Variovorax paradoxus: one gene and its partner. The protein of the gene in region 2 binds, or shares a complex with, the protein of the main gene of each other region. Links are inferred from orthologs where the notes say so. Each region holds a gene or a part of one and is shown on either strand. Other genes may lie near its edges. The genes, in order: AACL56_RS04400 and AACL56_RS08030.

The links.
Region 1: the proteins of AACL56_RS08030 (region 2) and AACL56_RS04400 are in contact, whole or in part, in a cryo-EM structure (PDB 8Y5F), measured with the Escherichia coli proteins. The link is inferred for Variovorax paradoxus from one-to-one orthologs.

Annotation. Positions count from the first base shown.
Region 1 is NZ_LR743507.1:937,831-944,628, forward strand. Bases 2,764-5,625 are described here. They hold AACL56_RS04400 (ABC transporter permease), read right to left. Parts: upstream 4,661-5,625; coding sequence 3,866-4,660; downstream 2,764-3,865. Other genes in these bases: AACL56_RS04390 (NAD(P)/FAD-dependent oxidoreductase), read right to left, coding at 2,764-3,554; AACL56_RS04395 ((2Fe-2S)-binding protein), read right to left, coding at 3,551-3,865; AACL56_RS04405 (ABC transporter permease), read right to left, coding at 4,720-5,580. Outside these bases: AACL56_RS04380 (ABC transporter substrate-binding protein), read right to left, coding at 1-792; AACL56_RS04385 (NAD(P)/FAD-dependent oxidoreductase), read right to left, coding at 814-1,995; more of AACL56_RS04390, read right to left, coding at 2,151-2,763; AACL56_RS04410 (ABC transporter ATP-binding protein), read right to left, coding at 5,657-6,724. UniProt on the Escherichia coli protein: Required for the activity of the bacterial periplasmic transport system of putrescine and spermidine.
Region 2 is NZ_LR743507.1:1,806,116-1,812,926, reverse strand. The notes cover bases 3,937-6,811. They hold AACL56_RS08030 (ABC transporter ATP-binding protein), read right to left. Parts: upstream 5,974-6,811; coding sequence 4,900-5,973; downstream 3,937-4,899. Other genes in these bases: AACL56_RS08025 (putative 2-aminoethylphosphonate ABC transporter substrate-binding protein), read right to left, coding at 6,001-6,811; AACL56_RS08035 (putative 2-aminoethylphosphonate ABC transporter permease subunit), read right to left, coding at 3,937-4,794. In the rest of the region: AACL56_RS08055 (PLP-dependent aminotransferase family protein), read left to right, coding at 1-439; AACL56_RS08050 (MFS transporter), read right to left, coding at 387-1,649; AACL56_RS08045 (hypothetical protein), read right to left, coding at 1,747-1,875; AACL56_RS08040 (TIGR03364 family FAD-dependent oxidoreductase), read right to left, coding at 1,939-3,078; more of AACL56_RS08035, read right to left, coding at 3,079-3,936. UniProt on the Escherichia coli protein: Part of the ABC transporter complex PotABCD involved in spermidine/putrescine import. Responsible for energy coupling to the transport system.

The DNA of each region.
Region 1 (6,798 bases), 870 kb from region 2 along the record:
CATCAGCACCACCGCGCCTTCCTTGGGCGGCGCGTACTCCACGGGGATGCCCTTGGTCTTGAGCGCGGCCACGGCGGTGGGCGTCAGCGGGAAGATGGCGGCCTCGCCGGTCTGCACCATCTCCGAGAGCTTGGCCGAACTCGGGATGTACTCCAGCACGTTCGGGCCGACCGTGGTGGGCCAGGCCTTGAAGCCGGGCTCCACGTTCTTGTCGTTGCCGCCCTGGATGCGGTTGATCATCAGGAAGCCGTGCAGTCCGAAGGACGAGGACGACATCGACTGGAAAACCACCTTGCCCTTGTACTTGGGGTCGGCCAGGTCCATCCACGAGGTGGGCGCCGCCCAGCCCTTTTCCTTGAACATCTTGGCGTTGTACGCCAGGCCGGTCATGCCCAGGCTCACGCCGCTGGCCATGTCGTCCTTGAAGCGCGCGGCGGGGTAGATCTCGCTGAGCGCCTGGCTGGGCTTCTGCTTCTGGCACAGGCCCATGCCGATGGCCCGCACCATGACGCCGTCGTCGAGGAACATCACGTGCATCTGCGGCTTGTCCTTGTTCGCCTGCGCCTTCGCGAGGATGTCGGAGGAGGTGCCGGGCACCACCACCACCTTCGCGCCGTAGGCTTTCTCGAAGGCAGGGAACACGTACTGCGTGTACGCCTTCTCCATGGTGCCGCCGTTCATGCCGATGTACAGCGTCTTGGTCTGCGCGCCGGCGATGCCGGAGGCCGCGAGCAGCGAGGCGAGGAGCAGGAGGGGGCGGGGGGACTTCAGGGACCTGGCGGTGCGGGACATGGTGATGCTCTCCAATCAAGTTCAGGTGGGGACGACGGTGGAAACGGGGGACGCGGATGAAACGGGTGCGCCGGGCGGCGCGTCGAAGCGGTCGATGGCGAAGGCGTCGATGGGCGTGTCGGTGTGCCCGTCGCGCGCCAGTTCGGCGAGCACCTCGCCGGCGGCCGGGCCGATCTGGAAGCCCGCGCCCGCGAAGCCGAAGCCGTGGAACAGGCCGGGCGTGGTGCGGCTGGGGCCGAGGACCGGTTCGCGGTCGGGCAAGTAGCCCTCGTTGCCGCCCCAGGTGCGGATGATGTGCGCGTGGCGCAGCGCGGGCAGCAGCTCGACGGCCTGCAACGCCAGCGTGGCGATGCCTTCGCGTTCGGCGCGCGCCCTGTCGTCGCCGATGGTGAAGCCGCTGCCGCCGCCGAGCACGAGGTTGCCGCGCTCGACCTGGCGGCAGTAGATGCCGCCGCCCTCGACGCCCAGGCTCCAGGTCATGAAGCGCGGCAGCGGCTCGGTCACGGCCATCAGCGGGCTGCGCGCATACATCGGCGGCGTCTCGCCGAACTGGCCGGCGATGGCGCCGGCCCATGCGCCGGCGCAGTTCAGCATCAGCGGCGCCTGCACTTCGAGCGTGCCTTGCCCATGCGCCGCGCGCACCATGAAGCGCTCGCCGTCGTGTGCCACTTCCTCGACCTTGTGGCGCTCGAAGACCTGCGCGCCGTGGCGCTTCGCCGCCAGCGCGAAGGCCGGCGCCACCAGCCGCGGGTTGGCCTGTCCGTCCTCCACGCACAGCGAGCCGCCCACGGCGCGCTCGCCGAGCCAGGGACACTGCGTGCGCAGGCGCGCGGCGGAGAAGAGTTCCAGGCCCAGGTCGAAATCGCTGCTGAGTGCGCGGTAGCGCTCCAGCGAGGCCATGTCCGATTCGCTGCGCGCGATCTTGAAATGGCCCGAGCGGATGTATTCGCCGTCGGTGCCCAGCAGTTCGGGCAGCCCGCCCCAGATCCGGTGCGCGCGCTGCGCCAGCGGCAGCTGGCTCACCGGCCGGCCCTGGCGGCGCACGCCGCCGAAGTTCACGCCGCTCGAGCGCGAGCCGCACAGGTCGCGCTCGAGCAGCACCACCCCGGCGCCCATTCGGCGCAGCGCGAGCGCGGCCGAGGCGCCGACGATGCCGCCGCCGACGATGACGACGTCCGTTCGCAGTTGGCTGATCGTGCTCATGACAGTGCGCCCCGTCTTTCTCCCTTCCCGTCCAGGGAGGGCAGGGTGGGGACGAGTGGCGCTTCCACGGGGCGCTCTGCCTGCTCCCATCCCGGCCTTCCGCCGGAAGGGGAAGGCGCAGGACCAGGACCGGAGCACGGTGATCGGATGCGTGCTCATGCACCGCTCCTGTCCGCCGGCACCAGCCGGATCGGGATCGGCTTGATCGGCGCCTGTCCGCGCAGCCGGCCGACCTGCTGCAGCGGCTGCTGCGTGGCGTGCGCGAGGATCTCGGCCGCGGCCACGCCGCACATGCGACCCTGGCAACGGCCCATGCCCACGCGCGACAGCGCCTTGAGCCGGTTCAGTTCGTCCGCACCGGCGCCGGCCACGGTCTGGCGAAGGGTGCCGGCGGTGACGTTCTCGCAGCGGCAGACCACGAGGTCGTCGGGCGCGTGCGCGGCCCAGTCGTGCGGCACCGGGAAGGCGCGCTCCAGGCCGCGCCGGAAGCCGGCGAGCCGCCCGAGTCTGTGTTCGAGTTGCGCCGCGCGCTCGGCTTCGACGGCGATGCCGTTGTCCGCCAGCAGCGCCAGCGCCGCGCGCTCGCCGGCCCATTCGGCCGCGTCCGCACCCATGATGCCGGCCCCGTCGCCTGCGAGGTACACGCCCGCGATGCTGGAGCGCCCCGCCGCGTCGCGCACCGGCAGGTGCGAGCGGTGCAGCGGCGCGTACTCGAAGCGGCAGCCGAGCAGGTCGGCGAGTTGCGTTTCGGAGCGCAGCGCGTAGCCGAAGCCGACCGCGTCGCAGTCCAGCGTGCGTTCCTTGCCGCCGTCCTGCCAGGCCACGCCGGTGACGCGGCCCTGCGTGCCGTCGCCGGTCACGCGCAGCGGCCGCACGCCGCTGTGCAGCGCCACGCCGTTCGCGCGCAGCCAGCCGACGTAGTACACGCCCTTGGCGAACACCGCAGGCTGCGTCAGCATCGCGGGCGCGGCGGCCACCTGGTCCGACAGGCGCGCGGTGTCGAGCACTGCGGCCACTTCCACACCGGCCTTCGCATACTGGTAGGCCACCAGGTACAGCAGAGGCCCGGTGCCCATGAACACCACGCGCCGGCCGATGGCGCAGCCCTGGAACTTGAGTGCGACCTGCGCACCGCCCAGCGTGTAGACGCCGGGCAGCGTCCAGCCGGGCACCGGCAGCACGCGGTCGGTGGCGCCCGTGGCCACGATCAGGTGGCTGTAGGGCACCTGGCGGCTGCCGTGCGTGGGGCCATGCATCACGTCGAGCTGCCGGTCCTGCGCATTCCACACGAGGCTGTCGGGCTGGTGGTCGATGCGCCCGCACAGGCCGTCGAAGGCTGCGTGCAGCGCGTCGGCGCGTTTCGACTCGAAGCCGTAGAGCGTCTTCGCGTTGCGCTGCGCGAGGCTCGCGGGCGGGCGGCGGTAGATCTGGCCGCCGGCGCGCGGCGCTTCGTCGATGACCACTGGCCGCAGGCCGTGCGCGACGAGCGTCTGCGCGGCGCGCACGCCGGCCGGGCCGGCGCCCACGACCACGGGACGGAGTTCGCCGGCGGCCGTCATGCGACGTCCTTTCCGGTGAGCAGCGCCATGCCGGGCGCGATGAAGGTGGAGCAGGCGCGCAGGCGTTCGCCGTCGCCGGTGGAGATCCAGCAGTCCTGGCAGGCGCCCATCATGCAGAACCCCGCGCGCGGCAGGCCGCTGAACTCGTTGCGCCGCAGCTGGGTGCATTGCGTGAGCACCGCGGTCAGCACCGTGTCGCCGGCCAGCGCGCTCGCGGGCGCACCGTCGATCGTGAAGGGCACGGCGTCGCGGCCGGTGGCCTCGGCCACGCGGTGCAGCAAGGCGTGAGGGGCATGCGAAGTCTTCGTCATCTATCTGCGTCCCACCAGCACACGGTCGAGGCCGTAGACCCGGTCGAGCACGATCATCGCCACGGCCGTCACCGCCACCATCAGCGCCGACACCGCGGCCATCAGGGGGTCGATCGACTCGGTGGCGTACATGTACATGCGCACCGGCAGCGTCACCGTGCTGGGCGAGGTGACGAAGATCGACATGGTCACTTCGTCGAAGCTGTTGATGAACGACAGCAGCCAGCCGCCGGTGACGCCCGGCAGGATCATCGGCAGGGTGATGCGGCGGAACACCGTGGCCTGGCTCGCGCCCAGCGACAGCGCGGCCTGCTCGGCGCTGCGGTCGAAGCCCACCAGCGCCGCCACCACCAGCCGCAGCGTGTAGGGCGTGACGATGAGCGCATGCGCCATCACCAGCCAGGCGAAGCTGCCCGTGCCGCCGACGAGTGCGAACAGCCGCAGCAGCGCCACGCCCAGCACCAGGTGCGGCACGATCAGCGGCGACAGGAACAGCCCGTTGAGAAAGTTGCGGCCTCGGAACTCGTAGCGCGTGATCGCCATGCCCGCCGGCACCGCCAGCAGCGTGGCGATGGTGGCCGAGCTCAGCGCGAGCCACAGGCTGTTCCAGAACGACTGCATGAAGTCGGGGTGCGCGAACACAGCCTCGAACCAGCGCAGCGAGAAGTGCGTGGTCGGGATCGTCAACGTGTTCTCGGGCGTGAACGCCACGATGCACACCACCGCCAGCGGTGCCAGCATGAAGACGACGACGAGCGCGTTGAATGCGAGGGCGATGGGGCCGTTCCTGTTCATGGCGCACGCCTTCCGGATGCCAGCGGATACACGAATCGATGGAGCGTGGAGGTCATGGTTCAGCCCAGCGCTTTCTTGTAGCGGCCTTCCACGAGGCGGTTGTAGCTGAGCATGACGACCAGGTTGGCCACCAGCAGCACCAGCGCCACGGCGGCGCCCAGCGGCCAGTTGAGCTCGCTCAGGTACTCGTCGTACACGATGGTCGCGACCATCTTCAGCCGGCGCCCGCCCAGCAGACCGGGAATGGCGAACGAGCTCGCGGCGAGGCCGAACACGATCAGGCTTCCCGAGAGGATGCCCGGCATCACCTGCGGCAGCACGATGCGGCGCAGCGTCGTGAAAGGCGTGGCGTTGAGCGACAGGGCCGCGTTCTCCACCCCGGGGTCGAGCTTCTGCAGCGAAGTCCACACCGGGATCACCATGAAGGGCAGCATCACGTGCACCAGCGCGATGACCACGGCCGCGTTGGTGTAGAGGATCTTCACCGGGCCGATGCCCAGCACCTGCAGCAGGCCGTTCACCGCGCCCTCGGGCCCGAGCAGCATGCTCCAGCCGAAGGCGCGCACCACCACCGACACCAGCAGCGGCGCCAGCACCACCAGCAGCAGCACCGAGCGCCACGGGTTGCGCATGCGGCTCAGCACGTAGGCCTCGGGTGCGCCGATCAGCACGCAGATCAGCGTGACCAGCGCCGACACCCAGAAGGTGCGCCAGAAGATGCCCAGGTAGTAGGAGTCGGAGAACACCAGCGCGTAGTGCGCCAGCGTGAACTCGCCGGACTTCGGGCCCGTGGCCGGGTCGTACACGTTGAACGACAGCACGGCGGTGAGCAGCAGCGGCACCACCAGCAGCGCCGTGAACAGCAGCAGCGCCGGACCGGAGAGCCACCAGGGCGTGGCCGTGCGGGATGCGCCGCTCATCGCGTACCGCCCTCATCCCCACCCTCTCCCCGAGGGGAGAGGGTGCAAGAGACGGAGCAAGAGGTGCAGAGCGCGCTCATTGCGCCATCTCCTCTGCGGGCAGCAGCCGCATGCAGTGCGCCGGCCAGTCGATGCCGGTACGTGCGCCTTCCTCCAGGGCATCGCGGCCGTCGTTGGGGCTCAGCACGGTAAGGTCGCCCACCGGCGTGGCCACGCGATACAGCCACTGGCTGCCCAGGAAGAAGCGCTCGACCACCTCGCCGTCGATGCGGCCGCGGCCCGGCGCCACCAGCTGCAGCTTCTCGGGCCGCACGCTCAGCAGCGCCGCGGCATCGGCGCTGAAACCGGTGTCGTCCACGTCGAGCGACAGCGCACCAACTTTCACGCAGGTGCGCGTGGCATCGCTTGTCGACACGCGGCAGTCCAGCAGGTTGGCCTTGCCCACGAAGGTGGAAATGAAGCGTGTGCTCGGATGCTCGTACACGCGCTGCGGATGGTCGATCTGCGTGGCGCAGCCGCCTTCCATCACGACCACGCGGTCGCTGATGGACATGGCCTCGCTCTGGTCGTGCGTGACCATCACCGTGGTGGTGCCGACCTTGCGCTGGATCTGGCGCAGCTCGAACTGCATCTCCTCGCGCAGCTTGGCGTCGAGGTTGGACAGCGGCTCGTCGAGCAGCAGCACCGGCGGCTCGATGACCAGCGCACGCGCCAGCGCCACGCGCTGCCGCTGGCCGCCCGACAGCTCGCGCGGGTAGCGCGCGGCGTGCTGGTCGAGGTGCACCAGCGCCAGCGCCTGCTTCACCCGCTCGGTGCGCTCGGCCTTCGGCATCTTGCGCATCTCCAGGCCGAAGCTCACGTTGTCGGCCACCGTCATGTGCGGGAACAGCGCATAGGTCTGGAACACGATGCCCAGCCCGCGCGTGTTGGCCTTGGCATGCGTGATGTCCTTGCCCGCGAGTTCGATGCGGCCGCTGCTCACGGCCTCGAAGCCCGCAATCATCTGCAGCGTGGTGGTCTTGCCGCACCCCGAGGGGCCGAGCAACGAGACGAACTCGCCCTTTTCCACCGCGAGGTTCATGGCAGACACCGCGCGGGTGGTGCCGTAGAACTTGGTCACGTCGGTGAGCCGTAGGAATGACATGGAACAGTGCCTTTCTGCGGAAGCGAAAAGATGGCTTCGGGCACCGTGATTCATCTTGGTGCAGGCCATGGACA
Region 2 (6,811 bases):
CTCGGCCGGGCGCTTCGTGCGGCAGGTCGCGCGCGAAAAGCTCACGGCCTCGCTGGCCACATCGGCGCCGTCGCAGCTCGCGCTGGCGGGCTACCTCGAAAAAGGCGGGCTCGACAAGCACCTGCGCCGGCTGCGGCAGACGCTGGCGGTGCAGCAGGCCACCTTCGCGCAGGCCGTGGGGCATTACTTTCCAGCGGGCACGCGCGCCACGCGGCCGCTGGGCGGCTACTTTCTCTGGGTGGAGCTGCCGCCGCAGGCGAACGCGCTGCAGATCCACCGCCAGGCGCTGGAGCTCGGCATCAGCGTGGCGCCGGGGCCGATCTTCTCGGCCACGCGCGCCTTCACCCACTGCCTGCGGCTCAACTACGGCCACCCCTGGGACGCGGTCAGCGAGCGGGCGATGCAGACGCTAGGCCGCCTGGCCGGCGAAGCGTCCTGAACAGGAGGAAGGCCGCGATGCTCACGTTCAGCAGGTTGAACGCGATACCGTTCAGGAAGGCTGCGTGGTAGCTGCCCGTGAGGTCGAACACCTTGCCCGACATCCAGCCGCCCAGCGCCATGCCGAACAGCGTGAACATCAGCACCGTGCCCACGCGCGCGCCGGCTTCCTTCGGCGGGAAGTGCTCGCGCACGATGATCGCGTACGAGGGCACGATGCCGCCCTGGAACAGGCCGAACAGCGCCGAGATCACGTAGAGCGGCACCAGCCCGTCGAAGGGCAGGAACAGCAGCAGCGCCACGCACTGCAGCACGCCGCCGAGCATCAGCGTGCGCAGCCCGCCGATGCGGTCGCAGATGGCGCCCGACACCAGCCGGCTCACGATGCCGAAGCCCAGCATCAGCGACAGCATCATCGCGCCCTGTGCCGGACCGTAGCCCAGGTCGCCGCAGTACGCCACGATGTGCACCTGCGGCATCGCCATCGCTACGCAGCAGGCCACCCCGGCCACGCACAGCAGGCCCTGCGCCGTGCCCGTGCTCAGGCCGAAGGGCCGCGTCATGTCGCGCACCGCGGTGGCACCCGGCGCCGCGGGCGCGGCCTCGGCCAGCGCGGGCGGGCGGGCGCGGAAGAAGAGCGCCAGCAGCGCCATCGACACGCCGCAGAAGATGCCCATGCCGATGTAGGTCTGGCGCCAGCCCACGGTGTCGACGAAGTGCTGCGCGATCGGCGGCCACACCGCGCCCGCCAGATAGTTGCCGCTCGCGCACACCGCCACGGCGATGCCGCGCCGCTTGACGAACCACAGCGAGGTGTCGGCCACCAGCGGCGCGAACGCCACCGAGCTGCCCAGCAGGCCGACCAGCAGGGCCTGCACGACGGTGAACGACACGATGCCGCCCGACAGGCCCGTGGCGACATAGCCGACGCCGAGAAAGACAGAGCCCATCAGCAGCGGCCACATCACGCCGACGCGGTCGGCCAGCTTGCCCATGAGCACGCCGCCGAAGCCGAAGCCCAGCATCAGCAGCGTGTAGGGCAGCGAGGCCTCGGCCCGATCGATGCCGAACTCGGTCTGCACCGCGGGCAGCATCACCGACACCACGTACATGCCGCTGCTGCCGACGGTCATGACGAGCAGCGTGAGGGCCAGGCGCGCCATGGCATAGCGCGAATCCGCCTGGTGGGCGGTTGTCTCTTGGGTCTTCATTGTTTTTCTCCGAGGCGAGGATACCCCGCGAGCGGCGAAAGCGCAGGGACGCCGCCCCGCCGGCAGCGCGTGGCCACCGCGGCGATGCTGCAGGCGCTCAGCGCGCGGGCGTCACGACGCCCGCCTGCGCCTTGGGCATCGGCCCGCTTGGCGGCTTCGGCTTGTCGTCGCAACCGGCCGTCAGCAGGCCGAGGCAGCAGAGAAGGACAAAGGCAATGCTTCGCATGAGGCGGATGCTATGCCGGTGCGCCGGCGCGTCAAGTCGGACACCGCGCCGTACCGCGCGGCATCACCAGGCGTCGAAGACGTCCTGCGCGATGCCGAAGCCGGTGCTTGCGCCGGTGCCGCTGGTCACCAGCACCACGCGCGTGGCGTCGTCGGGCGCGTCGATCACGCAGGGCGCGGTCTTCGAAGACGGGTACACGCCGGTCCACCGCTCGGTGACCTGCGCCGTCTCCAGGTTCAGCGTGCTGCGCAGGTGGCGCAGGATGAGCTGGTCGACCTCTTCCATCGCGAACGGCTCGGGCGCGTCGCCGTAGTGGTGCGAGTCGCCCACCACCAGCGAGCCGTCGGCGCTCTGCACCACGATCAGGTGGATGCCGTGTTCGAGCGAGGCCGCCTCCTCCTGCTGCAGGCGCGCGCGCAATGCCGCCGCCTCGGGCAGCGTGCTGTAGCCCTCATAGCGCACCAGGCTCAGGTCCATCATCACCGAGCCCGGCAGGCGGAAGCCGGCCTCGGGCTTCACGCGCAGCATCTGCAGCCGGCACAGCGTGAGCTCGTGCGCGGCGATGCGATCGGCGAACAGGCCGTGCAGGTCGGTGTTGGTGCAGACCGCCACGCGCTCGGCGTGGAGCGTGCCGCGCGAGGTGCGCACGCGCGGCGCTTCCACTTCGAGCACGGCTTCGCCGAAGCGGAAGCTCACGCCGTGCGCCTCGGCCAGCCACTTCGCGAGCCGGCCGATGGCGGTGCGCGATTCCACGCGCAGCTCGTGCGGGCTGAACAGCACCGACTGCGCATCGGCCAGTGCCAGGGCCGGTGCCTTGGCCTGTGCGTCGGCGGCATCGAGCAGCTCGCAGGACTCGCCCATCGGCGTGCGCATGAAGGCCTCGAGCACGGCGTTCGCCTCGGGGCGGTAGGCCGCGAGCCACAGGTTGCGGTGCACGACGTCGATGCCGGCGTACGGCGCGATCCGCTGCCACACCTCGCGTGCCTGCATGGCGCGGCGCCAGGTGTCGCCCGGCGCCTGGCCGGTGATGGTGATGAAGCCGAAGTTGCGGATCGACGCGCCGATGCAGGCGGCGTCGCGCTCGACCACGCACACCTTCAGGCCGCGCAGCGCGGCGGTGTAGGCATGGGCCAGGCCGACGATGCCGGCGCCGACCACGATGAGGTCGAAATGATCGGGATGGTTCGCTTGCGTGCCGGTCATCTACCGGTGTCTCCAGGTTTGGGTGCGCTTGAGCGCCCAGTGCCCCGCGAGCGCGAACACGCCCCGGCCGATGGCGGCCGTGAGCATGATCAGCGAGGCCATGGCCGCGGCGGGCGCGACGTCGCCGGCGTCGTCCATGTTGAGCACCGCGATGGCCGCCAGCGTGGTCTGCGGCGAATAGAGGAACACGACGGCCGACACGGTCGTCATCGCGTTGACGAAGAAATAGCCGCCCACGTTGAGCACGGTGGGCAGCGCCACCGGCAGGTGAACGCGCCACAGCGTGCGCCAGAACGGCACGCCCATCGACTCGGACACCAGCTCGTACTCCCGGTCGAGCTGGCGCAGCGCGGTGAGCGAGGTCAGGTGCGCCACCGAGAAGAAGTGCGCCACGGTGCAGACCACCAGGATGGTCATGCTGCCGTAGATGGCGCGCAGCGGATTCGAGGGCGAGATGAAGAAGAAGATGTAGCCCACGCCCAGCACCAGCCCCGGCACCGCCAGCGGCAGGTTGGCCAGCAGGTTCAGCAGCTCGCGCAGCGGGCCGAAGTGGCGCGGCTTCTCGACGAGGTAGGCCGAGATGAAGGTGACGAACGCGCCGGCCACCGCCGCGCACACCGCCAGCCGCAGCGAGTTGAAGTAGCTGCCCCAGCCGCCGCCGTCCATGTTGCTGAAGTCGTAGTTCTTCAGCGAGGGTGTGAGCTTGTACGGCCAGTAGGTGGCCAGCGACGCGAACACCGCCATGCCGATCATCACCCCGATGGCGAGCGCCGTGAGCACGCAGAACGCGAGCAGCGCGCGGTCGCGCGACTTCACGGGCTCGGGCTGGTAGGGCGTCGCGCGCGCCGAGAGCGCAGCGGCCTGCCTGCTGCGCGCGCGCCGCTCGACCAGGAACGACAGCACCGCGGGAATGAGCAGCACTAGGCCGACGACCGCGCCCATCTGGAAGTTCTGCTGTCCCACCACCTGCTTGTAGATGTCGGTGGCGAGCACGCCGGTCTGGCCACCCACCACCTTCGGCACGCCGAAGTCGGTGATGACCAGCACGAACACCACCATTGCGGCCACGATCAGCCCGTAGCGCGACGACGGCAGCGTCACCGTGCGGAAGATGCGCCAGCGCGAGGCGCCCAGCGTCTGCGCGGCCTCGTACAGCCGGCCGTCGGACGTGGCCATGGCGGTGGTGAGGATCAGCAGCGCATGCGGCAGCGTCCAGAACACCGAGCCGAGCACGATGCCCAGCGGGCCGTAGATCGACGCCTCGCCCAGCAGCCCCTTGAACAGGCCCTGGTTGCCGAAGAGATACACGAGGCTGATGGCCGGCAGCAGCGACGGCGCGAGCAGCGGCACGAGCGCCACCGCGCGCAGCACGCCCTTGCCCGGCATGCACGACAGCGTGAGGCCATAGGCGTACACGTACGCAATGCCCGTGCAGATGACAGCGCTGATAGCGGCCAGCCCCAGGCTGTTGAAGGCCGATTGCACCAGCGCCGGGTTGTCGAGATAGCGCGCGAAGTTGGCCAGGCCCACGAACGCCCCCGCGCGGTCGAAGAAGCTCTGGCCGACCAGCGCGCCGACCGGCAGCGCGACGATCACGACCAGCAGCGCCACCATCAGCGCGACGGCTGCGCCGGTCAGCCAGCGCTCGCGGTCGAAGGCACTGCGTCTCGGCATCGTCACGGGCCGCGCGGCGATGGCGTCGGGTGTGCTGCTCATGCGGGAGCACCCATGGAACCGGCTTGGCCGGGCCGCCGGGTGCGCCCCCTCGAGGGGGGATCCGAAGCGACACGAAGTGCGCGGAGATTCGGGGGTGGGTTCATTTCACGCCAGGACCGACAGCGCGTTCAGCGGAAGCTGGATGTGCACCATGCTGCTCGGCACCAGCGGCTCGCTGCCGCCTCGCGCGTCTGCGGGCAGTTCGGCCTCGATCTCGATGCCCAGGGGCTCGCAGGCCAGCCGCGCCGAGGTGCGGTTGCCGAAGAACTCGGTATCGAGCAGGCGCGCGGCGAAGCTGTTGGTGCCCAGGTCGGTGCCGTAGCGCTTGACCACCACGTGCTCGGGGCGGATGCCCACTGTCGCCTGCGAGCCCACGCTGACATTGCCGGGCGCGCAGAACAGTTCGCTGTCGCGCACGCGCACCTTGCCGTCGGCCAGCACGGTGGCGGGCAGCATGTTCATGCGGCCGACGAAGCCGGCCACGAAGCGGGTGCGCGGCTGGCGGTACAGCTCGGCGGGCGTGCCGGCCTGCTCGATGCGGCCGTTGTGCATCAGCACCACGCGGTCGGCCATCGAGAGGGCCTCTTCCTGGTCGTGCGTGACCATGATGGTGACGATGCCCAGGCGCTTCTGCAGCGCGCGGATCTCGCTGCGCAGGCTGGCGCGCACCTGCGCGTCGAGCGCGGAGAGCGGCTCGTCGAGCAGCAGCAGCCGCGGGTTCGGGGCCAGTGCCCGCGCCAGTGCGATGCGCTGCTGCTGGCCGCCGGAGAGCTGCACCGGGTACTTATCGGCATGCGCCGCGAGCCCGACCAGGTCGAGCATCTCGCGCGAGCGCTTGGCCATCTCGCGGGCCAGCGCGCCCGTGGGATGCAGTCCGTAGGCGATGTTCTGCGCCGCCGTCAGGTTGGGGAACAGTGCATACGACTGGAACACCACGCCGAAGCCGCGCGCCGCGGGCGGCAGGCCCGCGATGTCCTGGCCGCCGAGCAGGATCTGGCCGCCGTCGGCACGCTCGATGCCGCAGACGATGCGCAGCAGCGTGGTCTTGCCGCAGCCCGAAGGGCCGAGCAGGCACACGAACTCGCCGGGCTCGATGTCCAGGTCGATGCCGTCGAGCACGCGCGTGGCGCCGAACGACTTGCCGATGCCGCGGAGGGAAAGAAAGCTGCTGCTCGTCATGGCCGGATACCGCTTCGTTTCAGTCGATCAGAGTGGCTTCTTCTCGGACTTGGACTCGTAGCGCTTGGACCATTCCGTCAGGATGCGGTCGCGGTTGGCAGCGGCCCAGGTGAAGTCGTTCTTGGCCAGCAGCTTCTCGACGTCGCCCGGCACGAACTCCAGCTTTTCCTGGATGCCCGGCAGCGCGAGCACGGCGAAGTTCTTCGCGTAGAGCTCGTTGGCCTGCTTCGTCACGGCCCAGTCGGCCAGCACCTTGGCGGCGTCCTGCTTCTTGCTGGTCTTGATGATCCCGGTGGCTTCCATGTCCCAGCCGAGGCCTTCCTTCGGCAGCACGATGTCGATGGGAGCGCCGTCGCGCTTGGTCTTGTTGGCGCGGTATTCGAAGGACATGCCCAGCGCGAATTCACCCGCACCGGCCTGGCGGCAGGGCTTGCTGCCCGACTGGCTGTAGATGCCGATGTTCTGGTGCAGCGCGTCCATGTACTTCCACGCCTTCTCTTCACCCATCATCTGGATCCATCCCGACACCATCAGGTAGCCCGTGCCCGATGCGGCCGGGTTGGGCATCGTGATCTGGCCCTTGTAGACCGGGTTCGTGAGGTCGGCCCAGCTCGTGGGCTTGGGCAGGTTCTTCTTGCTCGCTTCGGCGGTGTTGAAGCAGATGGCCGACGACCACACGTCCATGCCGACCCACTTGGGCGGGTTGGCCGGGTCGCGCATGGTGGCCTTCACGGCGTCGAGGCCCTTCGGCGCATACGGCTGCAGCATGCCTTCCTTGTCGAGCAGCATCAGCGATGTGGCGGCCAGGCCCCACACCACGTCGGCCTGCGGGTTGGCC